Regions from separate parts of the Shewanella sp. VK101 genome, predicted to be linked through region 3. Evidence: predicted binding sites of a transcription regulator. Region 3 holds the regulator's gene; each other region holds the start of a gene.
The links. Region 3 encodes LexA, which represses DNA repair genes until DNA is damaged. Its sites were predicted from a motif close to TACTGTATNNNNATACAGTA; they were not measured.
Positions count from the first base shown of each region.

Region 1: recA (recombinase RecA) is a predicted target of LexA. The motif match lies at 3,278-3,297, and genes of this name have one in related genera.
Region 2: ACSHSR_RS22180 (LexA family protein) is a predicted target of LexA. The motif match lies at 3,267-3,286, and genes of this name have one in related genera.
Region 4: ACSHSR_RS11245 (ImuA family protein) is a predicted target of LexA. The motif match lies at 1,555-1,574, and genes of this name have one in related genera.

Region 1 is NZ_CM151402.1:1,534,071-1,539,178, forward strand. Features, by position in the region: gene rpoS (RNA polymerase sigma factor RpoS) at 1-434, shown strand, start outside; gene mutS (DNA mismatch repair protein MutS) at 521-3,079, opposite strand; gene recA (recombinase RecA) at 3,396-4,460, shown strand; gene ACSHSR_RS06920 (regulatory protein RecX) at 4,472-4,903, shown strand.
Region 2 is NZ_JBSSWS010000002.1:24,408-29,515, forward strand. Features, by position in the region: gene ACSHSR_RS22165 (E2/UBC family protein) at 1-477, shown strand, start outside; gene ACSHSR_RS22170 (Mov34/MPN/PAD-1 family protein) at 464-952, shown strand; gene ACSHSR_RS22175 (Y-family DNA polymerase) at 1,568-2,839, opposite strand; gene ACSHSR_RS22180 (LexA family protein) at 2,851-3,252, opposite strand; gene ACSHSR_RS22185 (hypothetical protein) at 3,506-3,826, opposite strand; gene ACSHSR_RS22190 (DGQHR domain-containing protein) at 3,837-5,015, opposite strand.
Region 3 is NZ_CM151402.1:92,217-97,324, forward strand. Features, by position in the region: gene ctaD (cytochrome c oxidase subunit I) at 1-1,127, opposite strand, end outside; partial or broken gene coxB (cytochrome c oxidase subunit II) at 1,146-2,267, opposite strand; gene ACSHSR_RS00430 (cell division inhibitor SulA) at 2,736-3,227, opposite strand; gene lexA (transcriptional repressor LexA) at 3,224-3,844, opposite strand; gene plsB (glycerol-3-phosphate 1-O-acyltransferase PlsB) at 4,111-5,108, shown strand, end outside.
Region 4 is NZ_CM151402.1:2,477,121-2,482,228, forward strand. Features, by position in the region: gene ACSHSR_RS11240 (Y-family DNA polymerase) at 1-428, opposite strand, end outside; gene ACSHSR_RS11245 (ImuA family protein) at 430-1,542, opposite strand; gene ACSHSR_RS11250 (HAMP domain-containing sensor histidine kinase) at 1,695-3,122, shown strand; gene def (peptide deformylase) at 3,119-3,613, opposite strand; gene ACSHSR_RS11260 (MGMT family protein) at 3,790-4,152, shown strand; gene ACSHSR_RS11265 (DUF3108 domain-containing protein) at 4,172-4,900, shown strand; gene ACSHSR_RS11270 (class II glutamine amidotransferase) at 4,844-5,108, opposite strand, start outside.

The DNA of each region.
Region 1 (5,108 bases), 1.4 Mb from region 3:
ATAAGCTGGATCACGAACCCACAGCCGAAGAGATAGCCGAAAAGCTGGAACTGCCGAGCAGTGATGTCAGCAAGATGCTGAAGCTGAATGAGAGGATCACCTCGGTCGACACCCCGATAGGCGGTGACAACGACAAGGCTCTGCTCGATGTGTTGGCGGATGATGATGAGATGACGCCGGATGCCCAGGTGCAGGAAGAAGACATTTCAAATTCAGTGGTTAAGTGGCTCAATGAGCTCAATACCAAGCAAAGAGAAGTGCTTGCCAGACGCTTTGGCCTACTGGGATATGAACCTTCTACTCTGGAAGATGTGGGCTCGGAAATTGGCCTGACCCGTGAAAGAGTGCGGCAAATTCAGGTGGAGGCATTGAAACGCCTGCGCGACATACTCTCCTCTCAGGGGTTGTCGGTAGAGGCCCTGTTCAAGGCCTAAAGCAACTTACCATCCTTTGTAATAAAAAGAAGGGACGCGTTTCGTCCCTTCTTTCTTGTATTTATAAGCCACAGCAAAAGCTGTAGTTAGTTTGCCAACGCCTTGAGTTTATAGATTAGGTCCAGCGCCTCTCTTGGGCTGAGTTCATCCGGTTTCAGCCTGCCAAGCAGAAGTTCAAGCTCAGATGGCGGCGTTTCCAGTTGCAGTGTGGCCTGCGCCGGGACATGGGGTTCTTGACCGTGATCGCGACTTTCAAGTTGCTGCAGTTTCAATTTGGCGGCCTTGATCACTGAGGCCGGAACACCGGCCAGTGAAGCAACCTGCAAACCATAGCTCTTGCTGGCGGCCCCTTCCTGCACTGCGTGCATAAAGACTATGCTGTCGCCATGCTCCATGGCATCCAGATGTACATTGGCAACCTGGGGCATCAATTCTGCCAACTGAGTCAGCTCGAAGTAATGGGTGGCAAACAGTGTCATGGCGCCGAGTCGCTGAGCCAGATACTCTGCCGCCGACCAGGCAAGTGACAAGCCGTCATAGGTGGAGGTGCCGCGGCCAATCTCATCCATCAGCACCAGACTCTCAGCGGTCGCATTGTGGAGAATATTGGCCGTTTCTGTCATTTCCACCATAAAGGTGGAGCGGCCCGAGGCCAGATCGTCCGAGGCACCGATACGGGTAAAGATCCTGTCAACAGGCCCCAGAATCGCCTTATCTGCCGGCACAAAACTGCCGATATGCGCCATCAGGGTGATCAGCGCCACCTGACGCATGTAAGTGGACTTACCGCCCATATTGGGGCCTGTGACCACCAACATTTTACGCTCAGGGCTAAGGGTTACCGGGTTGGCGATAAAGGGAGCCTGGCTGACCCGCTCAACTACTGGGTGACGCCCGGCTTCAATATGTATGCCCGGCTTATCGCTCAACTCCGGTTGGTTGTAGTTGAGGCTGTCGGCCCGCTCGGCAAAGTTGCTCAGTACATCCAACTCGGCCGCCGCCATGGCAAAGGCCTGCAACTCGCTGAGCTTGGGCAGCAGGAGATCGAACAGCTCGTCCCAAAGCTGTTTTTCCAGTGCCAGCGCCTTGCCCTGACTGGAGAGTACTTTCTCTTCATACTCTTTCAGCTCGGGGATGATATAGCGCTCGGTGTTTTTCAATGTCTGGCGTCTTTGGTAGCTCAGAGGCACCAGCGCCGACTGGCCGCGGGAAACTTCGATATAGTAGCCGTGTACCCGGTTGAAACCGACTTTCAGGGTGGCTATTCCCGTTTGCTCTTTTTCCCTGACTTCCAACTGTTGCAGATAGTCACTGGCGCCTTCACTGAGGCGGCGCCATTCATCCAGTTCGGCATGATAACCATCGCGGATCACGCCGCCATCACGAATGAGTACCGGTGGGTTGTCGACAATGGACCGCTCCAGCAGCGCGAGTTCTTCAGGGAATTCACTGAGCTGGCGTTTCAAACGGCCAAGCTCGGGGCTTTGGGTGTTTGCCAATAGTTGCTGCAGTTGCGGCAACAGTGCCAGCGCTTGCCGCAGACGGGCAAAGTCTCTCGGGCGGGCGCTTCTCAGAGCCAGGCGCGCCATGATCCGCTCCACATCACCGAGCGCCTTGAGGTCATCATGCAACGGTTCGAACAGGCCGCTGGCAATCAACTCTGCCACCGCGGTTTGTCGCAGGCCTATCTGTTGATGATCTCTGAGTGGCTGATGGATCCAGCGCTGTAACATCCTACTGCCCATGGGGGTAGCGGTTGCATCCAGCACCGAAGCCAAAGTATTGTCCCGGCCACCGGCAAGGTTCACCGTCAGTTCCAGATTCCGACGGGTGGCGGCATCCAACACTATGCTGTCGCTCTGGTTAAAGCGGGTAATGGCATTGATATGGGGCAGGGCGGTGCGCTGGGTATCTTTGACATACTGCATCAGGCAGCCGGCGGCCTGCAGTGACAGCCTGGCGTCTGTTATGCCAAAACCACGCAGATCTTTGGTGCCAAACTGATCCAGCAACAATCGCATGCTGGTATCCAAGTCAAACTCCCACTCGGGACGACGGCGTTTGCCCTTGATGCCGGCGATCAGGCTTTGTTGGGAAAAGTCTTCGCTGTAGAGCAGCTCGGCCGGTTTGGTGCGTTGCAGCTCTGCCTCCAATGATTCAAGGGTGGCCAGCTCGGCAATCACAAAACGGCCGGAGGCCACATCCAAGGTGGCGTAGCCAAAACCGTTCTTGCCTTCGTAGACGGCGGCCAGCAAGTTATCCTGACGTTCTTGCAGCAGCGCTTCATCGGTGAGGGTTCCGGGAGTCACTATGCGCACCACTTTGCGCTCGACCGGCCCTTTGGACGTGGCCGGGTCACCAATCTGCTCACAGATGGCAACCGACTCACCGAGCTGCACCAGCTTGGCGAGATAACCTTCCACCGCATGATAGGGAATACCCGCCATAGGAATAGGATCGCCGCCACTCTTGCCCCTGGCCGTCAGTGAAATACCCAAGAGCTCGGAGGCTTTTTTGGCATCATCGTAAAACAGCTCGTAAAAGTCCCCCATGCGATAAAACAGCAGCATTTCGGCATGCTGCGCCTTCATCGACAGATACTGGCGCATCATCGGGGTGTGTTTTTCCAAATCCGGGTTATCCATAGGCGTGATCACTGCATTCATGGGAGCTTTCAGATGTTTCCTTGACTGTTTTTCCAAGAGCGGTTGCCCTTTCGACAATGGCGCCAATAGTATCAGTTATTCATCACTGAACCAGTCGTGGGCGGGTAAATTTTATGCTCTCGGTCACAAGTGATTGATCCGCAAGCGGCCTTTAAATAAATTATCACCAGCACTTGATGCTGTATGATTGTACAGTATACTAGGTGGCAGATTGGTATTGACGCCAAAGCTCTTAAAAGGAGCGGCAACATAGATTTCAGGCGGCGCATTGCGCCGCAATCAAGAGGGAACAGGAATGAAAATAGATCCAAACAAAGAGAAGGCGCTGAACGCGGTTCTGGGACAGATAGAGAAGCAGTTCGGTAAAGGTTCTATCATGAAGCTGGGTGAAGACAGAACCATGGATGTCGAAACCATCTCTACCGGTTCGCTTTCTCTGGACGTGGCTCTGGGGGCCGGCGGTCTGCCAATGGGCCGTATCGTTGAGATCTATGGTCCTGAATCTTCTGGTAAAACAACCCTGACACTGGAAGTGATTGCCGCAGCGCAGCGTGAAGGCAAAGTGTGTGCCTTTATCGATGCTGAACACGCACTGGATCCTATCTACGCCAAGAAGCTGGGCGTGGATATCGATAACCTCCTGTGTTCTCAGCCAGATACAGGTGAACAGGCGCTGGAAATCTGTGATGCGCTGACTCGCAGTGGCGCCGTCGATGTCATCATTGTTGACTCAGTGGCGGCGCTGACGCCCAAGGCTGAAATCGAAGGTGAAATCGGTGATTCCCACATGGGGCTGGCGGCCCGTATGATGAGCCAGGCAATGCGTAAGCTGGCCGGTAACCTCAAGCAGTCCAACACTCTGCTTATCTTCATCAACCAGATCCGGATGAAGATTGGGGTCATGTTCGGTAACCCTGAAACCACCACTGGTGGTAACGCCCTTAAGTTCTACGCTTCCGTTCGTCTCGATATCCGCCGTACCGGCGCTATCAAAGAGGGTGACGAGGTTGTTGGTAACGAAACTCGGGTTAAAGTGGTTAAGAACAAGATTGCCGCCCCCTTCAAACAAGCCGATTTCCAAATTCTTTATGGTCAGGGGATCAACCGTACCGGTGAGTTGGTTGACCTGGGCGTAGCCCACAAGCTGGTGGAAAAATCCGGCGCCTGGTACAGCTACAAAGGTGACAAGATAGGTCAAGGCCGCGCCAATGCCGGTAAGTTCCTCAAGGAAAATCCCGAAGTGGCAGCCGAAATCGAAGCGGCACTGCGTGCTAAACTGCTCAGCAAAGCTGAAGCTGCTCCTGCCAGCGCCGAGACAGGTGAAGGCAATGTCGATCTGGAAACCGGAGAAGTCTTCTGAGCCAGTCGGTAATGGATGTTGCGGTCGCGCTATTGGCGCGCCGCGACTATGGCCGCGAGCAACTCAAGAGCCGCTTGCTGGACAAGGGCTTTGAGTCGCCGGAAGTTGAACAGACTTTGGATGGTCTGGAAGCCAAAGGTTTTATCGATGATCAGCGTTTCGCGGCAGCCTTGCTGCGCAGCCATATTGCCAAGGCCCACGGCCCGGGGAAAGTGCGTCAGGCACTGATGCAAAAGGGCTTAAATAAACAATGTATTGAGCAGGTTTTGGATGCCAGTGATTGTGACTGGTTTGCCTTAGCCCGCACGCGCGCGCTGAAAAAATTCGGCGATAGTCCCGCAGATGATATGAAAGAAAAAGCTCGTCGAATTCGTCACTTGATGGGGCAGGGCTTTAGTTATGATCAAGTGGCATACGCCCTTGAATATGACCCTTACGACTGACTTTTCCCTCTATCACAATTGCCCCTTCCACAACTAAGCGCCATTCCCAAAGCGTCCAAACCTGACCTTGTTTTATAAACCCCAGCATTCACTTCCCTTGAGTTGCAGTCGTTGTTTGCACGCCAAAGTAACACTCAGCTGTTAACACTCCGTTCTGGCGCTTTTAGCTGACGTTATCTGTCCCGTGAAAACTTGCCGTAGCCTT
Region 2 (5,108 bases), on a different replicon from region 3:
ATCACCATCCAAGCACTGCGCGCCTTCGATTTTGTCATCGATGTTACTGGGCGCCCCCCTATATCAAAGCGCTTAGCAGCAGTCATTCGTATGTTGCCTCAAAACGATAGGCCTATGCTGATCCATGGGTGGAATGACGGCAATGGCCGAATGTCCAAAGTGCTCATCGACGATGGCTCAGGCTGCTACGGGTGCCTAATTTCGGATCCAGCCTTCTACACCAATGAGCAAGATCGTAGGCTGGAGGGTATTGATAGGCGAAAGGAAACCAGGACCAGCTGCGGTAACACCTACACGCCATACCATGCAGGGGTGAGTATTATCACTGCTGGCATCATGCAGCAAGCAGTGATGTACGCATTAGGGAGTGAGCTGCCTTGGAATTACACCGAGCATGTGTCGGCCGGCGGGAGAACTCGGAAGCCCAAGAAAATCCAACCATCAAGCCACTGTTCAATTTGCAATGCACCAATCTGATATCACTTACAAAGATATGGTAGCTGACGAGGAGCTCCTTGTCGTTATCAAAGAATCCGCCTTTTCCAGGATGAAGAGTTTCACCCAATCACGTTTGTGGGATAAGGAGGCGGCAGGTGTGCTGATTGGTGAACGTCGTGCCGGCAATCTGGTGGTATGCGAGGTTACGGAGCCCGGGAAGGGAGACAAACGATCCAGGCACTCAGTAGACCGACGGGGGCCCCATCACCAACAAGCCGTGGACCAAGCCTTTGAACGCTCAAACGGAACCTTGCAGTATCTCGGTGAATGGCACACCCACCCTGAAGACTACCCCACACCGTCGCCAAAAGACTACAACAGCTGGGGGAAAGGTCTCAATTTTGAAGATCCGATGATTGTCCTTATCATCGGCCGAAAAAGCACTTATGTTGGCAAGAAAGTGAGAAATGTAATTCGACCACTCTCACAGGTCCCTAATGTAGGAGAAGAATAATTTTTTACTCTTTTTCTTTAACTCATGCTCTGCATAGCACCAAGACCATTATCGATCAGCAGCCGGCTGCTTCAGCTTCAAATTTGCTTGATGGCCGATTCTCGGCCTCTATGCACACTGATAAAATTTTACCAATTTCCAGCATTGAGCTTCTTTGTCCGTCCAAAAAAGGGTCTAGAAGGCGCGGCAGCCTAGACCAGATAAAATCGTCACTTACGCCAAACTGTCTGTAACAGGCCAGTAAATCGTGATCCCAACAGTCAGTGACCTTACCGCATTTTGAGCAAACACCTGTGTCTGCAACTAAATCCGAATCTTTCTGATCAGAACAATCAAAGCAAACATTACACATTGGATAATTTCCTTGAATAATGGGCCGGCGTGTCCGGCCCCGATCGATTATTCTGCGTCAGCTTTCAGAGCGGACAGGGCCAACTCGATGTTATCGTGCCCTCTTCTGCGCAGATATTCCATTGCTTCATATCAATTTTTCAGCAGAGCCTCCTGATCATCGTGTCACAAGGCCCAGACTGAGGTTCACGGAAACGGGCAATAAACCTAATATTACTCACCCACGATATTAGCTCTCATCTACTTATGATACCCCTGGGAAGATTACCGGCAACTCACCGAAGGCAAATGCCTCCAGTTTGTCGTGTACTGGGGTGTTAAAAGACTACGACGCATCGCCCATTTTTGTTCAATGCCTTGTCCTGCGACAAACATCGTTTTCACGCCAAAGCGGTTATTGAGCCCGTCAAAGACCTTCATCAAGGGTTCATTGCCCAGTCCTTCATCTTTGACAAACAGATTCATCTGACGATTCACAGTAGAACTCAACTCGAACAAACCTATACCGACCTTATAATATCGCCCCCCCTCTTTAAACAGTCGTGGCAAGGCTTTAGACACTGCCTTTGACATTACCAGAGTGTCATTCGTTGGCACGTCGAAATGAATAACATGCCTAAAACCAACTGCTAAGGATTTATCTTCAAAGGGGGAGTTGCTGGCAAACATCATCATTACCCGACAAGCACTGCTTTGCGCGCGCGCCTTTTGCGCGGCCATGGCCACATGGTAAAGTAGTGCCTGATTAAGACCGTTTATATCTGTCACCCTTTGCCCGAGGCTACGCGTAGAGAAAATCTGTTTTTTCGTGGTAACGTTTCCATCCCATTGTTTGGCCTTAATCCCATTCAGTTCTAATACGATCCGTTCCACCTCAACGCTAAATCGTTGTCGAGCTAATTTGGCTGGTAATGAAGCTAACTGTGCTGCTGTCTCTATCCCCATTTCGGTTAACTGTCTACCGATTCTACTACCAATACCCCATACATCGGTAACCTTCATTTGGGCTAATACTTTTAACCTGGCTGTTTCATCATCTATAACGCATACGCCGGCACAGGAAAAATCAGGTAACCTCTTAGCAGCATGGTTAGCAGCCTTCGCAAGCACCATTGTCGGGCCGAAGCCAACACAAACAGGCAATCGAGTCTCACGCCACACTGACCTTCTTATAAGATGGCCATGATGCTGATAGTCTTTGATAGTTACGTTTTTAAATGACAAAAAGATCTCGTCTATACTATACAAAAATTCCTCTGGTCCGAATCGTCCGATCACACTCATCATCTTTTCCGAGAGATCCCCGTACAGCTCATAATTACTGGAACACACTTGAATACCATGGCGGTCGCAGATCGCTTTCAACTGGAAATACGGCTTGAACTTCTCTATACCTAACGCCATAGCCTGCTTATTTGCGGCCACGACAGTCCCATCATTATTGCTGAGCACTACTATCGGCTTTCCACGCCACTCAGGTCTAAATACCTGCTCTGCAGAGCAGTAAAACGAATTTGCGTCGATCAATGCCAGCATGACCTAGTTTCCTAAATCATCTGTCTGAGAGGCTTAAATGGCTTGTAGCTGCCTATAACAACCCCTTCAATAGAAAACACATCCCACTCGTTGATTGCAACCGGCGGGTAATCGTCATTGTCCGATAACAACAACCGTTTCTCGAGATCAATTATCTTGACAACGAACTCGCCGTTTAGGTTTGCAACAATCACATCGCCTGTTTTGCGCGCAATTCGTCTATCTATGACTAAAATGCTGCCCGGAAAGATCCCAATCCCTTTCATGGACTCCCCCTCAGCGACAGCTAGCCAGGTAGAAGATGGATGCTGAACAAAAAGCTCATCTAAGCTTAATTTCAATTGCGTGTAATCGGCTGCGGGAGAGGGAAACCCGAAAACGCCCGCGCTAACGGTGATAGGTAAGACGTTCATTGTTATTTTCCATTCACTGTATAAAAACACAGTAATGATAGTATTGGAATTCAACTCAAGCAAGAGGCGGCTGACCTACTACGACGTCCCTGGCCAAACCGACTCTTCTGGAAACACAGTGGTAAGTTAGACTTCATCGCAGTAATCGTTTCTTGAACCAATACCACTTTGCCATGGTATTCTCCAAAGCGTACTCGATAAGAGACTCGTGAGCCGCGGCGATGTCTTTCTCCAACTCAGAGGTTTTAGCCCCCTATTTCAAATGAAGTATGACTCCTTCAGCCCGCCGGATCGCAAAGGTACGGATCACCGACACATCGCCATAGTCTTCCTCATCAAAATCAGCACTCCACGCGTCTCGATGCTTATCGCTGATTGGCGTTTCAGTGATCGTAGCATCGATTTCTACGTTGAGGTCCAGGTGCGCCACTCGCTGGCGAAGGCTTCGCTCTAGTGAGGGCTCTATGCTCGATATACGCAGCTCCGCCTCTCCCGACTCAATGAAGCTTGGCAGCAGCTGATTCAGGAACAGTTGCGCATTAGGGCAGCGATAGGCCAGTAGATCAACGTGCATAACGAACTCCTTAGGCTGAGAGGGCTTCACAAGGGAGAATTCGCATCTCACGGCACAATAGCGCTCCGATACGGCGATCGGTGCCCTTGATAACCTTAATGGCGCCGTTGTCATCCATAGTGACTCGACTCTTCTGCCAATACTTATCCTCCTTCGAGAGGATCGGCATTGACGGTTTTGCTAGTTTCTCCCAGGTAACAGTGTCATCAATCAACATCTCATCGACGATTGATCGCCCCACATATCCGCAAGCATTGGCAAAAATCGCCTTGGTAAACATCGAATTCTCATGGACGACGGAATAGTCATCAGTATCGAGGTTCTCTACAGGCAGGATCGCGAATAGCCGTGTCAGGAACCCTTCGCACAAAGCGTAAGAAGCCTGATAATTGTCATCACTCTGCAGCAGTTTGTTGGCCGTCGCGGGCGTGACATTTAAGAACTTTTGCACCACGGAGGTAAATTGGTCATAGGTCCACAGGTGACCACGTTTAAATTTGCCGTGCAGAGCCACTCGGCGTTTAATGAGTCCACCAGCATCTATCTCTAACAGCTCATTAAGAAATCGGGCAAATGGGGTACCAGTGTCAAAATGCTTGCTGATCGACTTGTTAGGCTTCATGAGTCGACAGTGGTAATCAGCAAATACCTGCTTAATGATCTTGATGGCTTTAGGTGTCGATAGGTTTTCAGTGTGGGTCACTATCAGCTTGATACTCACAGTGTGATCAGCAAATTGCTCAGTATCAGCTTGTTCAAGTAGCCATTTAATAAACGTGGTGCGCCCCTGTCCATCGCATAGGAAGCGATCTGCTAACGGGTCCAGGGAGGCGAGGACCATCTGGCGCCCGCCCACGGTCAACTCCTCTACGTCAGACAGCTCGCTGGCAAAAATTGTCATGTTTGGGAATACCGCACCTTCTGTTGATTCCCAATAATTTTTGAGCCCCTTGACGCGAGTTTGGTCTACATCGCGTTGCTTCTTAAGCTCCTCGTTGAGCTGATCGGAATTGGCTTCGATCTGAAAGTGATCAGCCAGTTCCTTGAACGTGATCACCCCTTCGTAGCCCGTCACCCCTAATTTCGCGATACCTTCTTTCCCTTGGAATAAAGCCAATTTCAACGTGGTACCGACAGGCGACGTCATGACGGTATTTGAAGGTAGTTGGATAGATTCTGCAACGCTCATAGTAGTGACCTTTTTGAAATTTCGATGGGGCAATCTTCGTATATTTTGAACCCATCGTCAATATATTTTAAAATTGAAATTGCAATATATACT
Region 3 (5,108 bases):
AAGCCGCCTATGGTGAAGAGAATAATAAAGGCACAAGCGAACATCATAGGGGCTTCAAAGCTGATGGATCCCCGCCACATGGTGGCAACCCAGTTGAATACCTTGACCCCGGTTGGCACGGCAATCAGCATGGTGCAGTACATAAAGAAGAGTTCGGCAAAGACAGGCATACCTGTGGTGAACATGTGATGTGCCCACACCAGGAAGGAGAGGATCGCGATGCTGGCGGTGGCGTAGACCATTGAGGCGTAGCCAAACAAAGGCTTGCGACTGAATGCCGGAATGATGGCCGAGATGATGCCGAATGACGGCAATATCATTATGTACACCTCGGGGTGGCCGAAGAACCAGAAAATATGCTGGAACATCACAGGATCTCCGCCGCCGGCGGCATCGAAGAAGCTGGTGCCGAAGAATTTGTCTGTGAGTACCATGGTCACAGCCCCGGCTAATACAGGCATAACGGCTATCAGAAGGAAGGCGGTGATAAGCCAGGTCCAGACGAACAGGGGTAGCTTCATCCAGTTCATGCCAGGTGCGCGCAGATTCACTATGGTGACTATCACGTTGATAGCCCCCATAATTGAGCTTATCCCCATGATATGTATTGAAAAAACAAACAAGGCTGTACTGTCGGCGCTATAAGTTGTCGACAATGGGGCATAGAAGGTCCAGCCAAAATTGGGGCCGCCACCTTCCATAAACAATGAGCTAAGCAGGATCAGGAAGGCGAAGGGCAAAATCCAGAAGCTCCAGTTGTTCATCCGCGGCAGCGCCATATCCGGCGCACCTATCATCATGGGGATCAACCAGTTGGCCAGACCGGTAAAGGCCGGCATCACGGCGCCAAAAACCATGATAAGGCCATGAACTGTGGTCATTTGGTTAAAGAAGTTGGGTTCGACCAGTTGCAATCCGGGCTGGAATAGCTCAGCACGGATCACCATGGCCATGGCGCCCCCTATCAGGAACATGATGAAGCTGAACCAGAGATAGAGTGTGCCTATGTCTTTATGGTTGGTGGTCAGCAACCAGCGCATGATCCCCTTGGGGGCGTGATGATGCTGGTGTTCCTGTTCAGCGATTTCCTGAACGCCGGCTTCGGCATCTTGACTGAATGAGTTCATCTTCTCCCCCTACTGCCCGTGGTTATTGACATCGGCGGCTTGCACTGTGTCGCCTGTATTATTGCCCCAGGCATTACGCTCATAGGTCACCACAGCAGCCAGTTCCTTGGCGGTTATCTGTTTGCCGAAGGCCTGCATGGCGGTGCCTGTCTTGCCATGGATCACTATGTCCAGATGGGCAGCGATTGGGCCTATGGCAATAGCACTGCCCTTGAGCGCCGGGAACACCCCTTGAAGTCCGGCGCCGTTGGGCTGATGACAGGCGGCGCAACGCGCCATATAGATCTGTTCGCCAAGCGCCATGGCCTCATCATGGCTCATGGTCTCACTGAGGGCCGCCTGAGCTTCTTCGGCGGCCGTAGCCGCGGCTTGTTTCTGTTCCGCCATCCAGGCGTCAAACTCATCTTCTGCCAGTACCTTCACCACAATCGGCATAAAGCCGTGGTCTTTACCGCAAAGCTCGGCACATTGGCCGCGGTAGATCCCCGGTTTGTCCACCCGGGTCCAGGCTTCGTTAATAAAACCGGGATTGGCGTCTTTTTTGACGGCAAAGGCGGGCACCCACCAGGAGTGGATCACATCATCTGAGGTCATCAGGAATCGGACTTTGCGATTGATGGGCAATACCAAAGGCTTGTCGACTTCAAGTAAGTAGTGCTCGCCCTTGGCTTCCTGGCCTTCTATCTGGGATCTCGGCGTTGCCAATATGCTGAAGAAGTCGATGTCTTCGCCGAAATAGCTGTAGTGCCATTTCCATTGCGAGCCGGTGATCTTGACCGTCAGGTCGGCATCACTGGGATCTTCCATGGCAATCAGCGTTTTGGTTGCGGGGATTGCCATCAGGATCAGGATTAAAAAGGGGATAAGCGTCCAGGCAATTTCTACCTTGGTACTTTCATGGAATTGGGACGAGACTGCCCCTTTGGACTTCCTATGGTTGATCATGGCGTAGATCATCACGCCGAATACGACCAAACCTATGGCGCAACAGATATAAAGAATGATCATGTGCAGGTGATACACCTTGCCACTGATCTCAGTTACCCCTTGAGTCATATTCAAGGGCATATCTGCCTGAGCGCCTGGAGACAACAAGCTGACGCACAACAAGGTCAGCAAAACACACAGCCATTGCTTCACAAGACATCTCCTCTGTCAATTGCATTCGCAACTACAAAGAAGAGTCACACAGTAAGTCTTTGCTCTATGCAAACTCTTCAGTTCCCAAAAAAGCAACGATGACTTCAAAGTGCGGCGGCGGTTTCACTTAGCTCTAGGTATACAGGTGGTGACCACTGTTGCACTTACCGCTGAATATACTCAGCATTTCCGGCGACGGCACCACTCGCTATGAATCGAAATGGGGCGGTCAACCTACGACGAATTGCATGGAGATAACACAATCGTTGTTCTTACATTACTTGTAGATTAAATATTGATCAAGATCACGATGTTTTCTAACTATATGAAAAAAAAGCGTCTGTTAATCCAGAGGTGAATTCTGTGTGAGTAGCAGAGCTGCGCGGTTTGCCGCCGATTGACAGGGGAAGGCATTGCACCAAAAAGGCACAGAAAAAAGGCCATCCCAGGGATGGCCTTTAAACACAATCAATGGATGGAGTGGGTAAGTTCGTTGAGGTGGTTATCCACCTCTTTCGCCTGCTGTCCCGTTTCCAACACTATGCCCATGGCTCTGGCGTTACGGGCGACCAGCTGCAATCGGCGGTTATCACGGGCATCCAGGCTGTCTATCCAACTGATCACTGCACTGGAGGTGCCGTTGGTCAGGGCTCTTTCCGTTGCCCACAAGGCTTCTACTTCATCCTTGGTGCGCACCAAGAGTACTCTATCCATTCTGACACCGGCCCTTGCTAAGGTTTCTTTGTAACCTATGCTGGCCGGGGCGTTAATCAAGACTATCCAGCGTCCCTGTTGACTCAATTGCGCCAATTGAGGGCAGAGGCGCAATAATTCCTGACGTCCCTGGCTATGGCTGGCCAAGCTGGAGATACCGGTATGTTGCCAAGGCTGATTGCCGGCAATACCGGTGTCTGTCCACAGGCCTGGGTGTCTTGGGGCGTTGCCAGTCATTATGCTCATAGCCAGTCTCCATTGCGTATTATCCCTACCGCCAGTCCTTCAATGGTCAATGGCTGGAAAGTCAGGTCGACTTTTATTGGGGAGTAAGCCTCGTTCTCGGCATGTAGATAAACCACATTACCTTTCTTTTCAAAGCGTTTCACAGTTACATCGTCTTCAACCCTGGCCACCACGACTTGACCGTTACGGGCTTCCTGTACCTTGTGAACCGCCAGGAGATCACCTTCGAGAATACCTATGTTCTTCATGCTGTCGCCGCGTACCCGTAGCAGAAAGTCGGCATTGGGGTGGAACATGCCAGGGTCGACCTGGTAATACTGCTCAACGTGTTCCTGAGCCAGTATGGGTTCACCGGCGGCAACCTGACCAATCAGGGGCAAGCCTGTTTCTGACTCCGCTTGTTCATCATGAGGCAGGCGAATACCACGAGAGGTGCCTGGCATGATCTCAATACAGCCTTTCTTGGCCAATGCCTTGAGGTGTTCCTCGGCGGCATTGGCGCTCTTGAAGCCCAGCCGGGTGGCAATTTCGGCCCGGGTTGGCGGCATGCCGGTGTCGGCTATATTGCGTTTAATCAGTTCCAGAATCTGTGCCTGGCGCGGTGTCAGTGGTCTCATGGTGATTCCTGTTTTTTCATACAGTACCTGTTAGTATATACAGTATTTTTATCAGTGCAAGTATTAACCAAAACTGAAACTTTTAGGGAGTGGCTAAGTAAGCCATTCGGTGCTTTGGTTTTAACGGCTTGGCCCATGCAGCATGGGGAGTTCAAGGCATTGGCCAGAGGAACTGCCGGGGCCGGTTCGCACCTTCCCTAGCTAAGGTTCAGGAAATTCTGGTATTCTATTGGGCTATTGATTGTGGCTCAGACACTGAAAAAAACATGTCCAAACAAGATTCATTCTGGTTTAAATCTCTTCGCTGGCTCCAAAGCAAGCTGGTGCATACCACTGTGGTGCCTCAGGATCCTTTCGCCGATTTGAACCTGGATCCGGCTAAGCCGATGGCCTATGTAATGAAGACGGAATCTGTCAGTGATATTGCGGCATTGGCGGAAGTCACCCGTAAGTTTGGTTTGCCTTGTCCTTATGAGGCACTCAAGGTTGATGATATTACCGTTCCCCGAGTCGTCTGCCTGGAAGGAGCCAAGCCCCTATTCGGCAAGCGCAAGAGCAACAAGCCATTTCTCAGCTGTTTCACTTCTCTGCTGAACCTGCATCAGGCCAATCCACAACTGGATATTCAATTGGTGCCAGTGAGCCTCTATTGGGGCCGCACTCCGGGTAAGGAAGATGACAGCATGCGTGCCGCCGTATTTGAGCGGGAAAATCCCACTTGGCTGCGCAAGTTTCTGATGATCCTGTTTCTGGGGCGCGACAACTTTGTGCAGTTTTCCAATGCCGTGTCGTTGCGGCTGATGGCCGATGAACATGGGACCGACAAGGCTATTGCCCATAAGTTGTCACGGGTGGCCAGGGTACATTTCCGCCGGCAACGCAAGGTGATGACTGGGCCCGTGCTGCCCAACCGTCAGGCTCTGTTCAATGAGTTGCTGCGTTCGGAAACGCTGAAAAAGGCGATTAAAGAAGAGGCCGCTGCCAAGAAGATCCCCGAGGCTAGAGCCAGGGAGATGGCGGAAGAATACCTCGATGAGATTGCTGCCCACTATTCCGACAGCCTGGTGCGTATTGCCGAGCGGATCCTCACCTGGTTGTGGAACAAGCTCTACAAGGGGATCAACATCAAGGGCGCCGAGCAGATACGCCAGCTGCACCACGATGGGCATGAGATAGTTTATGTGCCTTGCCACCGCAGTCATATGGATTACCTGCTGCTCTCCTATATTCTCTATTTTCAGGGTATGGTTCCGCCCCATATAGC
Region 4 (5,108 bases), 2.4 Mb from region 3:
AACCAATCCCGCAACGCCTCGCTGTCCACCTCCTGCAGTGGCCAGAGTTGCAACTCTCCCAACAGCGACTGAGCGCTGCCGACACTCATCCCTGCTGTAACGCCTTTTGCTTGAGCGGCGGGACAGGCCGAATGTATGACCAGCTTCCGGCTGTCATACAAGGCCATGGGGACTTGGGGATCAAGAGGCTCTGACGCCGCAGCGGTTGGCACTGTTTTGGGTTGATTTTGGGTTTGGGGCTGAGTTTGAACGCGTATTTGAACCTGAGCCGCACCACTGCCTGTCATACTTCCAGTCCTAGTACCAGTCACAGTGTCGGTCATAGTACCAGTAATAGAACCCGCCATATTGCCGAGCATAGCCAGACGATAACGCTGATATTGCAGCAATAGCTGTGGAAACCAGACTCCCATCCATACCTGGGTCATCTCAGATAGCCTCTTGGCTCTGAGCAGTATGGCTTTGAGTGGCTTGGCTTTGAGTAGTTTGAGAATTGGCCGTTTGCGGATTCGCGCTTGGGAAAAGCCCCGCGGGCTTGTTTGACTCTTGCCGTGCTGTCCAGGGATTAGGCGCGCATTCATTGGAGGCAGCAATCCTTGACTGCGCCATCCCCCAAGGACCGTGAAGCACAGTGCCATGTAAACCAGAGTCGTGAAGCACAGGGCCATTGGCCTTGCGGCCGGAATGCTTTGGATCAATTGAGTCTATTGAGTTACTTAAACTATGATTGGGAGCCGCCTTGCCGCTTCTCAGGGTTACCACGCCCGGCTCGACATGGGGCAGTTCAAGCGCCAGTGCCGGCAAGCCACGCAGATGCAATTCAGGGACGGGCCAACCACCGCGACGCTTTAAAATTTGCAGCCTGGCGGTATTAACGCCAGCCGCGCTGATAGCCAGCTTTAGGGTGACAGGATGATTGCTGTCGGCCTGAGCCATAGGCAACTGGCAAATTCCCAGCGCCTTGCCCTGCTCTGCGGCAAGTTGCAACCTTCTGGCCTCAGTCAGTGTTAGCTTGTCCAGCCAAGCCAGCACCAGGGGACAGGCGCCGCTGCTCAGCCCTTGCTCCATGGCCCAGAGCACCTCTTTACGCTGGGTTAACTCCAGCCACAAAATACGCTCGGCGGCAATACCGTGCTGGGCAAAGCTCTGTGCCAGCGGCTGCAATGGCGGCGCTATCAGCATTATCATGGCATCTCTGGACTCATCCCCTCTGGACTGATTTCTTTTGGACTGGCTTCTTGCCGAATGATTTCTTTCGGAATGAGAGCCACACTGAGCCGGCAGTAAATAACGCATCAAAGGCAACAACAGGCTGAGTTCCCCGTGCCCAGGAGACTGACTGAAAAGCTCACAAATGCCTTGCCTTGGCCACCCTGCATCACTGAGCTGCGCATCCAATGCTTCAAAACCACTGGGATACCCCAATGTTTTGCCCTGACTGCCCGGCCCCAACCAGAGATCCCGGCGCTCCAGCAGACCGTTCAAGGCCTGAGATTTTGCTGGATCAGATTTTACAGAGTGAGTTTTGGCTGAAAGAGACATGAAAAACACCGATACTGTATTTTTATACAGTATAGCGAACTTTAGCCAACTGACAAGTCGTGCTGGCGCCAAAGCCTTAACCCGAGATAGAATAAATGAGAATGATTATCGAAACATATTCTCGACTTCAGCGAATAATTCAGGAGCTTGCCTTGCTGCCCTTTTCCGGCCTGTTTTCCCAACTCCAATGGCGACTGTTTGGCTATTTTGGTGTGTCATTACTGCTTATCCTGCTGCTCGCCAGTGGTATTGAAGCCATGTTGCTAAACCGCTTGTTACTGCTGCCCCAGCAGACCCAAAGCCAGTTACAGCAACTGGCCGATGAGGCCAACGACTATATCGTCAGGGGCGATATAGCAGGACTGGCGGATTGGGAGGGGCGTCAGGCATTTGTACTCTATGTGCTGGATAGCAAGCAGCAGGCGGTGAGTCAGCGGGAAATGCACCCGCACTTTGTTTACAAACTCAATTTCCTCAAGCAGTTGCAGCAGCCTATGGGGGACAGGGTGCAAAAACCTTTGATAGGCCTGCCACTACGCAATAGCCTGGAGCCGGACAATCCCCTGCTCTTGGTGGTACAACTCAACGCCTCTTTACACCCGGCGCAGCAACTGGATAAAAGCCTCTGGCTTATCCGTATCCTGGTAGGACTACTGGTGCTTTTGTTGTTCAGTCGTCTGCTGAGCCGCCATCTGATCCAGCCGCTGAGTTTACTGCGCAGTGCCACCCGTCAGCTGGCACAGGGCCAACTCGATACCCGGATTGCCGGCCATTTTTCACTAAAGCAGCCGGAATTTTTCCAGTTGGCGACCGACTTTGACCATATGGCCGAGCAGCTGCAAAAGAGCATTCAAACCCAGCAGCGGTTACTGAGGGATGTATCCCACGAACTGCGCACTCCCCTTGCCCGGCAGGAGCTGGCCTTACACCTGTTGGAAAATCGCTTGGGGGAGGAACATCAACAACCTCTTGCCAGGCTAAGACGCCAGGGCGAAGAGATGGCGCAATTGATTAACACTATTTTAGACTTCAGCCGCCTGAGCAACGGCTTCATTAAGCTGACGGCAGCGCCTTTTACCCTGACAGAATTACGCCGCTCACTGCTGCAGGATCTGGAGTTTGAGTCTGGCCCCAAGCAAAGCATAGTCTGGGCACAGGCCCCCATTGATGAGCAAACTTTGCATACCGATATGGCCTACTTGAAGCGGGCGCTGGAAAATGTCTGTCGCAATGCCCTCAAATATGCCGGTGAAACCTGCCGGGTGGAAATCCAGGTATCTCAATTGGGTGACGACAAATTGGGTGATAGCAGACTGCAGCTGAGTGTCAGCGATAATGGACCCGGGATCCCCAAAGAGCAACTGGAAGCCTTGTTCAACCCTTTCACCCGTTTGGATGAAGCGCGTCACAGCTCTCAGGGAGGTTATGGGCTGGGATTGGCGATTGTGCGCCAGTGTATGCAGCTCCTGGGCGGCTCGGCCCAAGCGGTCAACCGGCCTCAGGGCGGTTTGAGCATATTACTTGAGCTGCCGCTGCAACTGCCAAGCTGCAGCGAAGCCCAACTTAAGTCTATTGCTTAGGCGGTAAACTTACGCACCTTCTTCAGTGCCATCTCCTGTTTAAGGCGGGAGAGATGCTCGATAAATACCTTGCCGTGCAGATGATCGATTTCATGTTGCAGCACTATGGCCAGGAAATCATCACTGTGGATCGTCTGGGCTTGGCCCTGGCGATCCAGATAGCTGACAGTGACCGACTCGAAGCGTTTTACCTTGGAGCGATAACCGGGAATGGACAAACAGCCCTCTTCACCGATAAATTCGCCGCTGGACTCAGTGATCTGCGGATTGATCAGCACCAGAGGTTGATTGCGCTCTTCTGAGATATCAATGACGACTATTGCGTGTTCACTGCCCACCTGGGTCGCGGCCAAGCCGATACCATCGTCTGTGTGATACATGGTTTGCAACAGATCATCGATGAAAGGCTGCACGGTTTCTATTTCGGTAACAGGCTTGGCTTTACGCTTGAGCCTGGGATCGGGAACCGTCAAAATATCCATAATTGCCATAGGGTTATATTCTCAATTTACTCGACTTGGCGTTCAATGGGCGCCATTATGGCGAAAAAGCATCAAAAGGCAAACCTTGCGTGTGCAGCACAGAGCCGCCATGGCACTTTTGCCAAGTGAGTAACCTCCGCTATGGAATGGTATTATAATTTGCGCCAATAGCATCAGGAGCCAAGATGACCCCGGAAACGAGCGCCCCGCCACTGAGTCCAATGCAGAAGATTTGGCACATAGTTGCACTGATCCCCGAAGGTCGGGTGGCAAGCTATGGCAAAATTGCCGACTATGCCGGCTTGCCCGGACGGGCACGCTATGTTTCCCGGGCACTGAAACAGGCGCCAGACAGCCTGGCGCTGCCCTGGCACAGGGTTATCAACAGTCAGGGGAAAATCTCCTTTGCCAAGGATACCCAGGCATTTCAGCTACAGATGAGCCTGCTGCGCAGCGAAGGCGTACAAGTGAACCAAGGCAGAATTGCCCTGTCTGAATATGAGTGGCGGCCGGACATGGCCACTCTGGTCTTGTCCATGCCGTTTTAACCACAGGAGACTGCCTTTGATCCGTTCACTTCTACTCTTGATACTGTTACTGCCCTTGCCGTTATGGGCGCAGACCAGCCCCCTGGCACCCCATACCGCCGAATATCAGGTCAATTATGGCGAAATCAATCTCGGTGGCGCCCGTTTTATGCTGTTGCCGCCAGAGGGCGACTTCTATCAATACAAGTTGGACAGCGATCTCAGCCTCTTGGTGCTGAGTGATAAACGCCATATCCGCAGTGAATTTACCTATCAGGATGGTCAGTTGACGCCGCTGCGCTTCAGCCATCAGCGAACCGGCACTGGCCCCAACTTCAATGAGCAGATAGCCTTTGCCAAGGAACAGGGCAAAATTTTCAGTCGCTACAAGGATGAAAAGAGCAAATTGGACTATTCAGGCACTCTCTACGATGCCCTGATGGTACAGCTGCAGTTTCGGCTGGATCTCGCCGCCGGCAAGGAGCCCCTGGCCTATGAGCTGGTCAAGGACAACGAGATAGATGACTATCGTTTCAAGATAGTCGGCAAGGAGCGGATGACACTGGACAGTGGCGTCTATAACACGGTGAAACTGGAAGTGGTCCGCGACAGCACCAAGCGGCAGACCTTTGTTTGGATGGCGCCAGATCTCGGCTGGCTGCCGGTGCGCCTGACCCACTTTGAGTCAGGCAGTAAGCAGCTCGATATCAAGTTAGCCAAGCTGAGCCTGGGCTCGGAAGTCAATAACCAGCTCGCCAAGACGGAATAATTTCCAGTCCCCCGGCGCCAACAGCTGCCAGTTTTCATTGCCGGTCAGCGGCCGGGTGGCTATAACAGTGACCACATCCTTGGGGGTGGTCTGGGTGTCGAAATCAATCACCACATCCGTGTCTATCAGCTGCGCCCGGCCAAAGGGCGCCCGGCGGGTGATATAGCAGAGGTTATTGCTGCAATAACTCATCAGATAACGGCCATCG